Regions from separate parts of the Paenibacillus sp. J22P90 genome, predicted to be linked through region 2. Evidence: riboswitches for the same ligand, from Rfam matches in the RefSeq annotation. Region 2 holds a riboswitch; each other region holds the start of a gene.

Region 1 (3,276 bases), on a different contig from region 2:
TGGAAACCGTCTATCAGGCAAATCATAGAATCGATTTTATCCTTGAATATACGTTGCCGGGTGGGAGCGTAACTTTGCCACTTCCATTAACTAATGAAAATAATGGTCGTTATTTGCTCGAAGTATCTAAAGGCCCTGCTTACAAGATTGTGAAGCGAGAAATAATCGTTAACGCGAATGAGGCGTTGGCTTGTCAAATTTGCCTCCCACAAATGGTGGATTGGACTGGAGAAGGCTGGTATGCGGGGGATTTGCATCATCATAGCGTCTATTCAAGTCCTCTTCACGGCGGGACGGATGACGTTATTGAGTCGCCGCAGCAAGTAGCATTTTCAATGGCAGCCGCAGGGCTAGATTATGGCGCGTTAAGCGATCATCACAATATTAAAAATCATCAAGATTGGCTCGCTACAGCGACAGACACGTTTTTACCAATTGTATCTAAAGAGATATCTACGACGAATGGACATGTCCTGTCATTAGGTGTTCATACCGACGTTATTTATAAAATACCGAAACAGGAAGACCGCACTGAACAATATTTGCGCCAAGAACATATTCGGACTTCGGAGGAGATCAGAGCGTGCGGGGGGCTTCCTCAGATCAACCATCCATGTGACAGGAATCCTGCAATTTCATTAGATCCGAAGTTTGCAGATATGATAGAAATATTTGATACAATTGAAGTTTGGAATGGCTCCAACCCGATGATCCCTGGAACGCCAAACTATGACGCCTTTATGTTCTGGTTGTCATTACTTGAAGAAGGGCGATTTGTTGCAGCTACGAGTGGAAGTGATACCCATAATATATGGGCGGATGACTTACACGGAAGACTTGAAAAATTTCCGTGGATGATCGCACATGGTAGAGAAATCTTTGATACTCTTCCAGTTGATCGACAGGATGTCCTTCGCTATCTCTTAGAAGTGCTCCAAGAAACAACGCCTATTATGGAGGAGTGGGCAGAAAATCGCTTAGGAAGCGGTTGCGTGCAAACATATATCCATACAGAGCAGCCGTTGACGGTAGAGTCCGTTTTGGATGCGCTGCTCAAAGGACATAGCTTTTTGACAAGCGGACCGTTGCTTCGGGTATCTGTAGAAGGTAAAGGTCCTGGGGAAACGCTCGTGACGGACAAGCAGTCTGTTAGCGCAGATGTTACGATTTTGTCCAATGTTCCATTAGACAGACTTTGCTTGTACACAAATGGCGAACAAAGAACGTACATTCCGTTAACGAATCGACTTGTGGACACAGAAAGCGAGGCTCAAGGCGCGGGGATTGTCTATGATTATAGTTTGGAAGTACCGGACATTCCTGTGGATAAAGTGAAATGGATTGTAGTAACTTTAGAAAAAGGCAGGGAATTCAGAGCGATTAGCAACCCAGTATTTATTGAGGCTAAATGAAGAGCAGTTTGAAGAATTTGCTAAATTAGTTACAAGTCATTGAAATGCTCTGGTAGTATTTGTTATTATGAAAATAATTTTGAGCTTATATGTGACTGGCGAAACATGGGGATCCATGAGGAAGCATATAGGATATAGCCGTACGCCTGGGCAGAGGTAAGGGGATTTTCCCCTTACCTCTTTATGTTTATTTGAGAGGAGTTGGAGAACATTAAATACTCGGCAATTGTACTTGATTTGGACGGAACGTTTCTCAACTCAGGCAGGATTTGAAAGGCATTCACTTGAAGTCACTAAGATTCTGATCACACATTTTGACAGCCCAGAAGAGATAAGAAGTTATTTAGGGAAGCAAGTGCATTTTGTAGTAACGGATCGTGGAACACTTATACAAATAATGAATCGCTCGATAAGTAAGGCCAGCGGTGTAGAGTTGCTTCTTATGCACTTAAAGATCCACTTATCCCAAGTCATTTTGTTTGGTGACGATTATAACGACCTCGAACTTTTTGAAATGCCGTTCCACAAAGTTGCCATGTTTAATGCTGTCAGCGAACTAAAAGAGTTAGCTAATCAAATTACGGATTCCAATGATAATGACGGCATTGCAATAGTACTGGAGCAGCTATGCTTACAGGGATAAAAGCCTCCGCCAAAAGGCTGAGGCCCCTATCACTCAAACATCAAGTACACAATACGATTACCTCTACACAATCAGCTTAGTTCCCAAAGAACACCTTGTCGACATAAATGTCGTCTCCCGTGGTCGGCGTTCCGCCGCTGGAGAACTTGAAGCCGTTCAGCTTCAGGATGTTGCCAGGGGAGGCGTACGTGCCGGCGGTGCCAATGTAGTCGTTGTTAATGTACACAGCAGCTGAAGTTTTGTTCGCTTCGAGGCGGAACTTGTTCCACGCGTTCAGCGTCGAGACAGTGCTGGCGCCGCCAATCACGACCCAATCAGAGCCGTCGTAATACTTCACGCTGCCGTCGCTATTAAGCGCCAAGTGATAAATGCTGTTCGTACCCGTACTCACCGACCCGTTGATGCCGAACAAGAAGCCGGTCGGTGCTGCAGTGACGTAAGCATAGAACTCTAGCGTCTTGCTATCCGCTGAATCAGCGTTCTCTGCCGCCATCGCGATAGCGCTAGTCGAGTTGTCATAGATCCTCAACGACTTGGTGCCCTCATAAGCGCGCGTATTGGAGACTGTCGCCATAGTAGCTGTTGTATAGCCGGCAGGCGAGGACCCCACGGTATCGCTCTCGAACGTGTTATTAATTGCATTTACCTCCGTAATCAATACATCGTCCACATACGCCTTGTCGCCGGTCGGCGCGGTACCGGAGCTGGAGAATGCGAAGCCGTTTAACAACTGAACATTTGCCGGAATGGCGTACATTGTAGCCGTACCGATGAGTGTCCCTCCAACATACACTTTAGCATTCGTCAGGGTAGCATCTACCCGTACGAGGCTCCAGCTATTCGTAGGCACTGTCCCCGCCGCACCGATCTGCACCCAACCCGAGCCGTTGTGATATTGAACGGACCCGTTAGAGAATACCGCAAAATGATAAACCTCGGTATCTCCCGAACTCACCTGTCCCAGCACATTAAACATGATTGATCCTGAGGTCGCATAACCGGTCGGCTTCAAGCGGAATGACAGCTGTTTGCTCCCCGTCGCATCCACGGTTTTCTCAATCAAAGCGATCCCACTGCTCGAAGTGTCGTTGATATATAGTGCGCGATCGCTCTCAAACCCGTCAGCATTGCTGACCGTCACCATGTTGTCGTTGGAGTAGCCGTACGGGGCTTCCGATAATGCGTTATTTTCAAAAGAGTCTTCCGTCGAATAAAGCTCCA
Region 2 (3,276 bases):
CTTTTACGTTGCTCGCTGCTGCGCAAACCCCATCCTGCACATCGAATAATTGAAGCTCGCCTTCTGAATGGTATCGCTTAAATCCCACAAATTGTCTACAATTCGAACTTCCACATTTCGTTTAAAAAGCTCCCCAAAGAGATCTCTAATTTCAAAACAATCGATAGGAACTTGTGATTTCTCACTCACATAGTACCCCGCACCAGGATCTATTGAATAAAAATCGGACGAATCAAATTCGTACAGGTATAACGTAGTCTGTTTCATGATTTCGAACCATTTATGCTCAATAGTAACGACATGCTTCATTGTACTCGAAGAGATATAATCTCTGCGATCTTGCTCCGTAGTCGCTTCATTACAATGATAGGTCACTCGCGGACAATTCCGCGGCGTTAAGAAATTGGGCAAGCATTGCTCGTTGATCGCCCAGACTAAGCCTTTGTTCGGATCCAAATCTTTTCTAGTTGGAAGTCTTGGGTGGAAAATAGGAATATCCTTTTCCTCGCTGACGTGGAATAGCTTCACTTTGCTCCTCCTTTTTAACTTCAACTAATTTAACTTCTCAGCTGCGTCTACGGTATGTTTCAGCAAAGTTGCAATTGTGACTGGCCCGACTCCCGCAGGAACAGGTGTAATCGCTGATGCGATATGCCTGCAAGCTTCATAGTCAACATCCCCTATGTTCCCTTCATTGTATCCCGCATCTAAAACAATCGCACCTGGTTGAATCCAAGCTCCTTGAACAAAATTTGGTTTACCCACTGCCGCTACAACAATGTCGCCTAACCGAATGATGTCTGCTAGACCAGTAGTCTTCGAGTGACAAATGGTTACCGTTGCGTTCCGATTTAATAGCATCATTGAAACTGGCTTACCGAGGATGGGACTTCTGCCGATCACAACAGCGTGTTTACCCTCTATGGGGATGTGGTAATAGTCCATAATGGCAATGATTGCTGCTGGGGTGCAGGAAGGGAATTTAGCTAAGCCGAAGGCATTTTGAGCAAAACCAAGCGTAGTAACGCCATCAACATCTTTCTCAACACGAATGGCTTCAAATGCAGCCCGTTCATCAATGTGATGAGGTACAGGATGTTGGAGCAAAATACCATGTACACTAGGATCTGCATTGAGCTTGTGAATTTCTGCAATCAATTCTTCCGTCGTTGTATGAGCGGGAAGTTCAATACGTATTGAACGGATTCCCAGACGCTTGCACGCATTCCCTTTCATCCGAACATAGGTCGCTGATGAAGGATCATCGCCAACTAAAATCGTCGCCAAGCAAGGCGTGATCCCTTTTAAGGCTAAGTGATCAACTCTTCCTTTCAGTGCCTCTTTCATGTCTGTTGCCACTCGATGTCCATCCAAGATTACGGTTTTCTCGTTCATCTCATCATCCCTCTCAAGTTAGGAGCAAACATAAAGAGGTAAGGGGATTTCCCCTTACCTCTTGCCCAGGCGTACGGCCAATATCGGTGTGCTCCCTCATGGTTACCCATGCTCCGCCAGTTACACATCGCTTATTCATAAAAGTATCATAACAATGAATACCAAAATTTTCAATATTTTTGCATAAGATTTACTACAAAGTCGCCGGAGACATAAAAAACGAATACCACATATTCGTCATGAACACATCAAGAGCTACAAAGTAGAGCATCTCCAGTCCAACATTTCGATCAGACAACCCTTTTCTCCAAAGATTTGTGCAAAGGTAAGAGATCACCGCGAAAATAAGCAGTATAATTAAACTCACCCAAACCGGTTGCAGAAAATCTGGCATCACCTGTAGAGCAATCGTTTTCCGATAATCTCCAATAAATAACGCCTTCACCACCAGATACATCGCGAGAGAAATCCCAAAATGTCGCTTGGCATACTCCTCATAATGATATTGCCAAAATACACTAAGGACGACTAAATATAGGCCAGGTAATAGGATCCATTTTAAGCTGATGAGTGCTGTAAGAACGCCGATCCCCCAAAAGAGTGGCAGATTCCCAGCAGCCTGTTGTAAGTCTTCTCCACGAATTTGGTTCATACTCGCCTGATAAGGAAGGTGATCCGTGGCGTAATATACGCGAAAAGATTCAGGGTTCACAGCATCCAGCCAAATCGATAATGAACGATATTGAATCGAGGCCATACTCGGATATACCGCGAATCCGCCAAATTGAGAGATCCTCGTAGCATCCAACATTTGACCATTTTTATAGCCAATCTTATACACCTCTTGACTCGTCTGACGTCTATTCTTCTCATAAACAGACGAAACCACGAGCGATAATTCGCCAGAGGTTGAACGCGTGAATGTAGGATGTAAAATCGTATCCGAATCCATCCTCTTTGAAACTGGAATCGTAACGATTTCATCTTGCACCTTATCTGGTTGATTCGATGGAAATGTGAGCATGTGCAAGGTGCTTTTACCGGATTTACGCGAACTGGTCGTATATACGGTTAGAAATGTAGAACCGTCATCAGTACCTAACGCCATATCATCCAAGCTGCTCGCTGCAAAATCCAAATCCTTCAGCTTGTTCTGGACAAGTGGTTTCCATGAATCAGGTGCAAGCTGTGCGTAATGGAAGGATTCATTTCCCTCTTTATTGACTGCGTAAACCAGAGAAAGACTGCCAGCAGCATCCAAATGACCTTGAATATGCTTTATATTCGCGACATCGAGCTGTGACCAATTTGGCTTTTCATTTGGATGAAATGTACTGACAAAAAGCGCCGAATCATTGTAAGCCAGCAGGATTCTTTCCCCTTTGGAGCCAGTCACCACTTGCACAGCATTCAGCTCCGTTTCAAGCAGATTGCTCTTGGGCGACCACGAACCGCTTTTCCACTCACTCGCATACAGCTTATTGCCTTCACTGATCCAGATCACATGATCCTTATCCATCATCTTGTGGAAACGAAATGAACCAGCATCAGGCAAGCTGCGCGACTCCGTGCTATTTAGCCCCTCATCATCTATCGTGACATAGGCAAGCGACGAGCCGGCGAGGTATGTAAAGCTGCGTTCGTCAACCATTTGCACAGCTACCCCATATACAGCCAATTGTGGTAATTCCGTTGCACGTCCGAACGGCTCCGGATACGGCTTCACATTTTCATTCGCCAGCATGAAGGTTTGAATCAAACCGATGACGAGGATCGCCGCTAGAAATGGCACGTATGTAAACAGCTTCCATCTTGATTGCTTCACTACAAAATGACCTCCAAAACTTGCGTACTACCCGATTGGGAATTTATGTTTGGCGC
Region 3 (3,276 bases), on a different contig from region 2:
GTTGTAGTTGTTACAAAATGTGCGTGTGGCACTGGGTTCGGGTGCAAACCAGCTGCTACTAGACCAGCGATGTGCGCCATATCAACGAAGAACAATGCGCCTACATCGTTAGCGATGGAAGCCAATGCTTCGAAATCAATCGTACGCGGGTATGCACTTGCACCAGCTACGAGCATGCGAGGCTTATGTTTGAAAGCTGCTTTACGAACATCGTCATAGTCGATGCGAGCATCTTTTTCGCTTACGCCGTAAGCTACGAAGTTGTAAAGAATACCGGAAGCATTAACTGGGCTACCGTGTGTTAAGTGACCACCGTGCGCAAGGTTCATACCAAGAACCGTGTCACCAGGGTTTAGCGCAGCCAAGTAAACAGCCATGTTCGCTTGCGCACCGGAATGCGGTTGAACGTTCGCGTGCTCAGCACCGAAAAGCTCTTTCGCGCGATCACGAGCGATGTCTTCCACGATGTCTACGTACTCACAGCCACCATAGTATCTTTTGCCTGGGTAGCCTTCTGCATATTTGTTCGTCAAAACAGTGCCCATAGCCTCAAGAACCGCTTGGCTCACGATGTTCTCGGAAGCGATTAACTCAATTTTGTCGCGTTGACGGCCTAGCTCAAGGTTCATAGCTTCTACGATTTTCGGATCTTGTTTGCTCAAAAAGTTTGTCATAGGGAATTCCTCCTAAGGATGTTAGTTGAAAATAAATTAGCAATCTGCATCAGGTGCAGCTTGTTGATAAAGTTGATCCGCCTGATCAGCGGAGTATACAGCTCTAGTACCACCGATCAGCTTCGGCCGTGCGAATGCCATCGTGACATAAGCTTGGCCAATATGACGAACAGGCGGCCTTGCGGGAACAGCGACTCTGCGCAGATGCATGCCAATTAGCGTTGAGCCAATATCGATGCCTGCATGCGCCTGAATCGTCTCAACAACGACCGGCTTCGCGAAGTGTCTATACGCGTAGGAAGCCATCGAGCCCCCGGCCTTCGGCACGGGGATCACGGAAACAGGCTCCAGCTGTGGCGACAGCGCCAGCAGCTCTTCTTCTACGACCAGCGCACGATTCAGATGCTCGCAGCACTGGTAGGCCGCATACAGCCCGAACTCGCTGCAAATGCGCTTAACGGTTTCAAAAATCGGCTTAGCCGCATCCAGCGTGCCCGACGTACCGATCCGATGTCCGAGGATTTCACTCGTGCTCGTACCGATCACCACAATGTTGCCAGGACGCAGGCTGCCAACCGCAACCAACTCTCGTAGATTCGCTTCCAAAGCTTCTGCTATAGGTTCATACATAGAATCTGTCATTGTGGCTCCCTCATCTCTAGGGATGTACCGTGAAACGATCTTCGATGCTCTGTACTTTGTTAATCCGATTCTTGTGGCGGACACCTTCCGAAAACTCAGTTTCCAACCAGATTTTGACGATTTCTTCTGCTACGCCAGGACCAACAACACGCTCGCCCATCGCTAGTACGTTCGTATCATTATGTTCACGCGTCGCTTTCGCGGAGAAGAGGTCATGCACAAGCGCACAACGGATACCAGGAACTTTATTCGCAGCAATGGACATCCCAATGCCAGTTCCACAAAGCAGAATCCCTTTATCTGCGTCTCCTGAAACGACTTTTTCACAAACCTGAAGCGCATAATCTGGATAATCGACGGAATCGCCGCAGTTGCATCCGAAATCGATTACTTGATGACCTAATGATTCAATAAAAGGAATGATAACATCTTTCAAACGATAGCCTGCATGATCAGCACCTAAAGCAATTTTCATAACTTAAACGCTCCTTTTGACTTGTTCGAATTCGACCATCCTATTATATCCCAAAGCTCACCAAAAACGAAAAAAAGAGCGCACACGCTAGAAAACGCGCGTTGCTCTTTTGCCCAGGCGACCGGCCGTATAGCTCAATGCTCCATTGTGGTTACTCCCACTCGTCGCCAGTTACATTGAGTCTTGCTTGTTACTTTGTATTTTATCGCATTCCCTGCGATGTGTAAAGCTCTATTGGCCTAGCGTAATTTCTTCACCAATTTATCCAAGCTCCGACTAATTTCCTCAGCCGTATATCGATAATCAGCCAACGACCCACCATAAGGATCCGAGATGTCGTAATCGGGAATCGTATTTTCCAGCGTATACATACGACTTCTTTCTTCTATCGTTACCGTTTGGGACAGCGCCTGCTTAAGCTGAAGCTCTGTCGCAAGCTGCTCTCGTTCTTCAATCGCTTGGAGAATACGCGCATCGTCCTCTACGTACTCCTTGAGCGTATACGTCTTCTCGATCGCATGAGGAAAACGCCCAATGACTGTGCGCTTATGCCCCGTCGTCATCGTCAAGATCAGATCCGCCCAATCCACATCCGCCGAGCTTATCGCCAAAGAACTGATAGCTTCCTTGAAACCCGCTTCATGCAGAAGCGACTGGCTATTTCTCGATATCGGGCCTCCCGTCATCGCAGATACACCTGCCGAACGAACCTCCGCCGCAAGCCCCTCTTGATGCACCCTCATACGCAGCAAACCTTCAGCTAACGGACTGCGGCACGTATTTCCTGTACAGACAAATAGAATTCGCAACATGAAATCCTCCTGAAAATAAGCATTTTAATTCCTAAACTATACGTATTATTTCAAAAGCTAACTCCCCATATTGTATCATAGTAAAAACTTGATCCCAAACCCTAATAAGATAAGTCCGCCGAATGCCTCGCCGTATTCCCCTACCCAACCGCTAACCCGTCTTCCTAGCAGCAAGCCCGCTATCGAAAGCAACCCGCCAAACAGACCAAAGATGAGCACGGTAAGCACAATGTCTGTAGCAAACATACCCAAAGAAACGCCCACAGAGAACGAATCTATACTAACGCTGAGGGCGAAAATGATGAGCCCCCATAACGTCCGATGATCGAATGACGACGCTTCTTCCCCGCGTATCGAGCTGTATACCATATGAGCGCCGAGTAAAATAAGTAAACATCCACCAGCGGCTGTCGCGACGTTTCCCAGAAGGAGAGAGACATACTGGCCCATAAACATGCCCGTCAGTGGCATAAGCACATGAAAGATGCCGATCACAATGCTGATTTTCAAAATGTCCAACAACCGAATGCCTTTCATTCCTATGCCAATTCCTAACGAAAAAGCATCTAGGCCCAAAGCAATCGCCATTATTCCAATTGTCATGAGTTGCCCAACTTGTATCCCAGATGCGAGCATAGTACGATCCCCCTTGTCCACGATTCTTTCTCAAGAT

The links. Region 2 has a riboswitch for ZMP and ZTP ahead of AC58UX_RS15710 (bifunctional 5,10-methylenetetrahydrofolate dehydrogenase/5,10-methenyltetrahydrofolate cyclohydrolase). Riboswitches for the same ligand answer to the same signal wherever they lie in the genome.
Region 1: it holds a riboswitch for ZMP and ZTP, as region 2 does, so the genes downstream of both, AC58UX_RS29155 (HAD hydrolase family protein) here and AC58UX_RS15710 (bifunctional 5,10-methylenetetrahydrofolate dehydrogenase/5,10-methenyltetrahydrofolate cyclohydrolase) in region 2, are expected to answer to the same signal.
Region 3: it holds a riboswitch for ZMP and ZTP, as region 2 does, so the genes downstream of both, rpiB (ribose 5-phosphate isomerase B) here and AC58UX_RS15710 (bifunctional 5,10-methylenetetrahydrofolate dehydrogenase/5,10-methenyltetrahydrofolate cyclohydrolase) in region 2, are expected to answer to the same signal.

Annotation. Positions count from the first base shown of each region.
Region 1 is NZ_JCAUAY010000013.1:22,607-25,882, forward strand. It holds gene AC58UX_RS29150 (CehA/McbA family metallohydrolase) at 1-1,412, shown strand, start outside; ZMP/ZTP riboswitch at 1,494-1,571, shown strand; gene AC58UX_RS29155 (HAD hydrolase family protein) at 1,645-2,055, shown strand; gene AC58UX_RS29160 (exo-alpha-sialidase) at 2,132-3,276, opposite strand, start outside.
Region 2 is NZ_JCAUAY010000004.1:320,901-324,176, forward strand. It holds gene AC58UX_RS15705 (DUF6886 family protein) at 4-528, opposite strand; gene AC58UX_RS15710 (bifunctional 5,10-methylenetetrahydrofolate dehydrogenase/5,10-methenyltetrahydrofolate cyclohydrolase) at 553-1,395, opposite strand; ZMP/ZTP riboswitch at 1,452-1,529, opposite strand; gene AC58UX_RS15715 (hypothetical protein) at 1,589-3,220, opposite strand; gene AC58UX_RS15720 (hypothetical protein) at 3,264-3,276, opposite strand, start outside.
Region 3 is NZ_JCAUAY010000011.1:157,262-160,537, forward strand. It holds gene glyA (serine hydroxymethyltransferase) at 1-674, opposite strand, end outside; gene AC58UX_RS28060 (TIGR01440 family protein) at 711-1,316, opposite strand; gene rpiB (ribose 5-phosphate isomerase B) at 1,333-1,791, opposite strand; ZMP/ZTP riboswitch at 1,896-1,976, opposite strand; gene AC58UX_RS28070 (low molecular weight protein arginine phosphatase) at 2,031-2,603, opposite strand; gene AC58UX_RS28075 (manganese efflux pump MntP) at 2,679-3,239, opposite strand.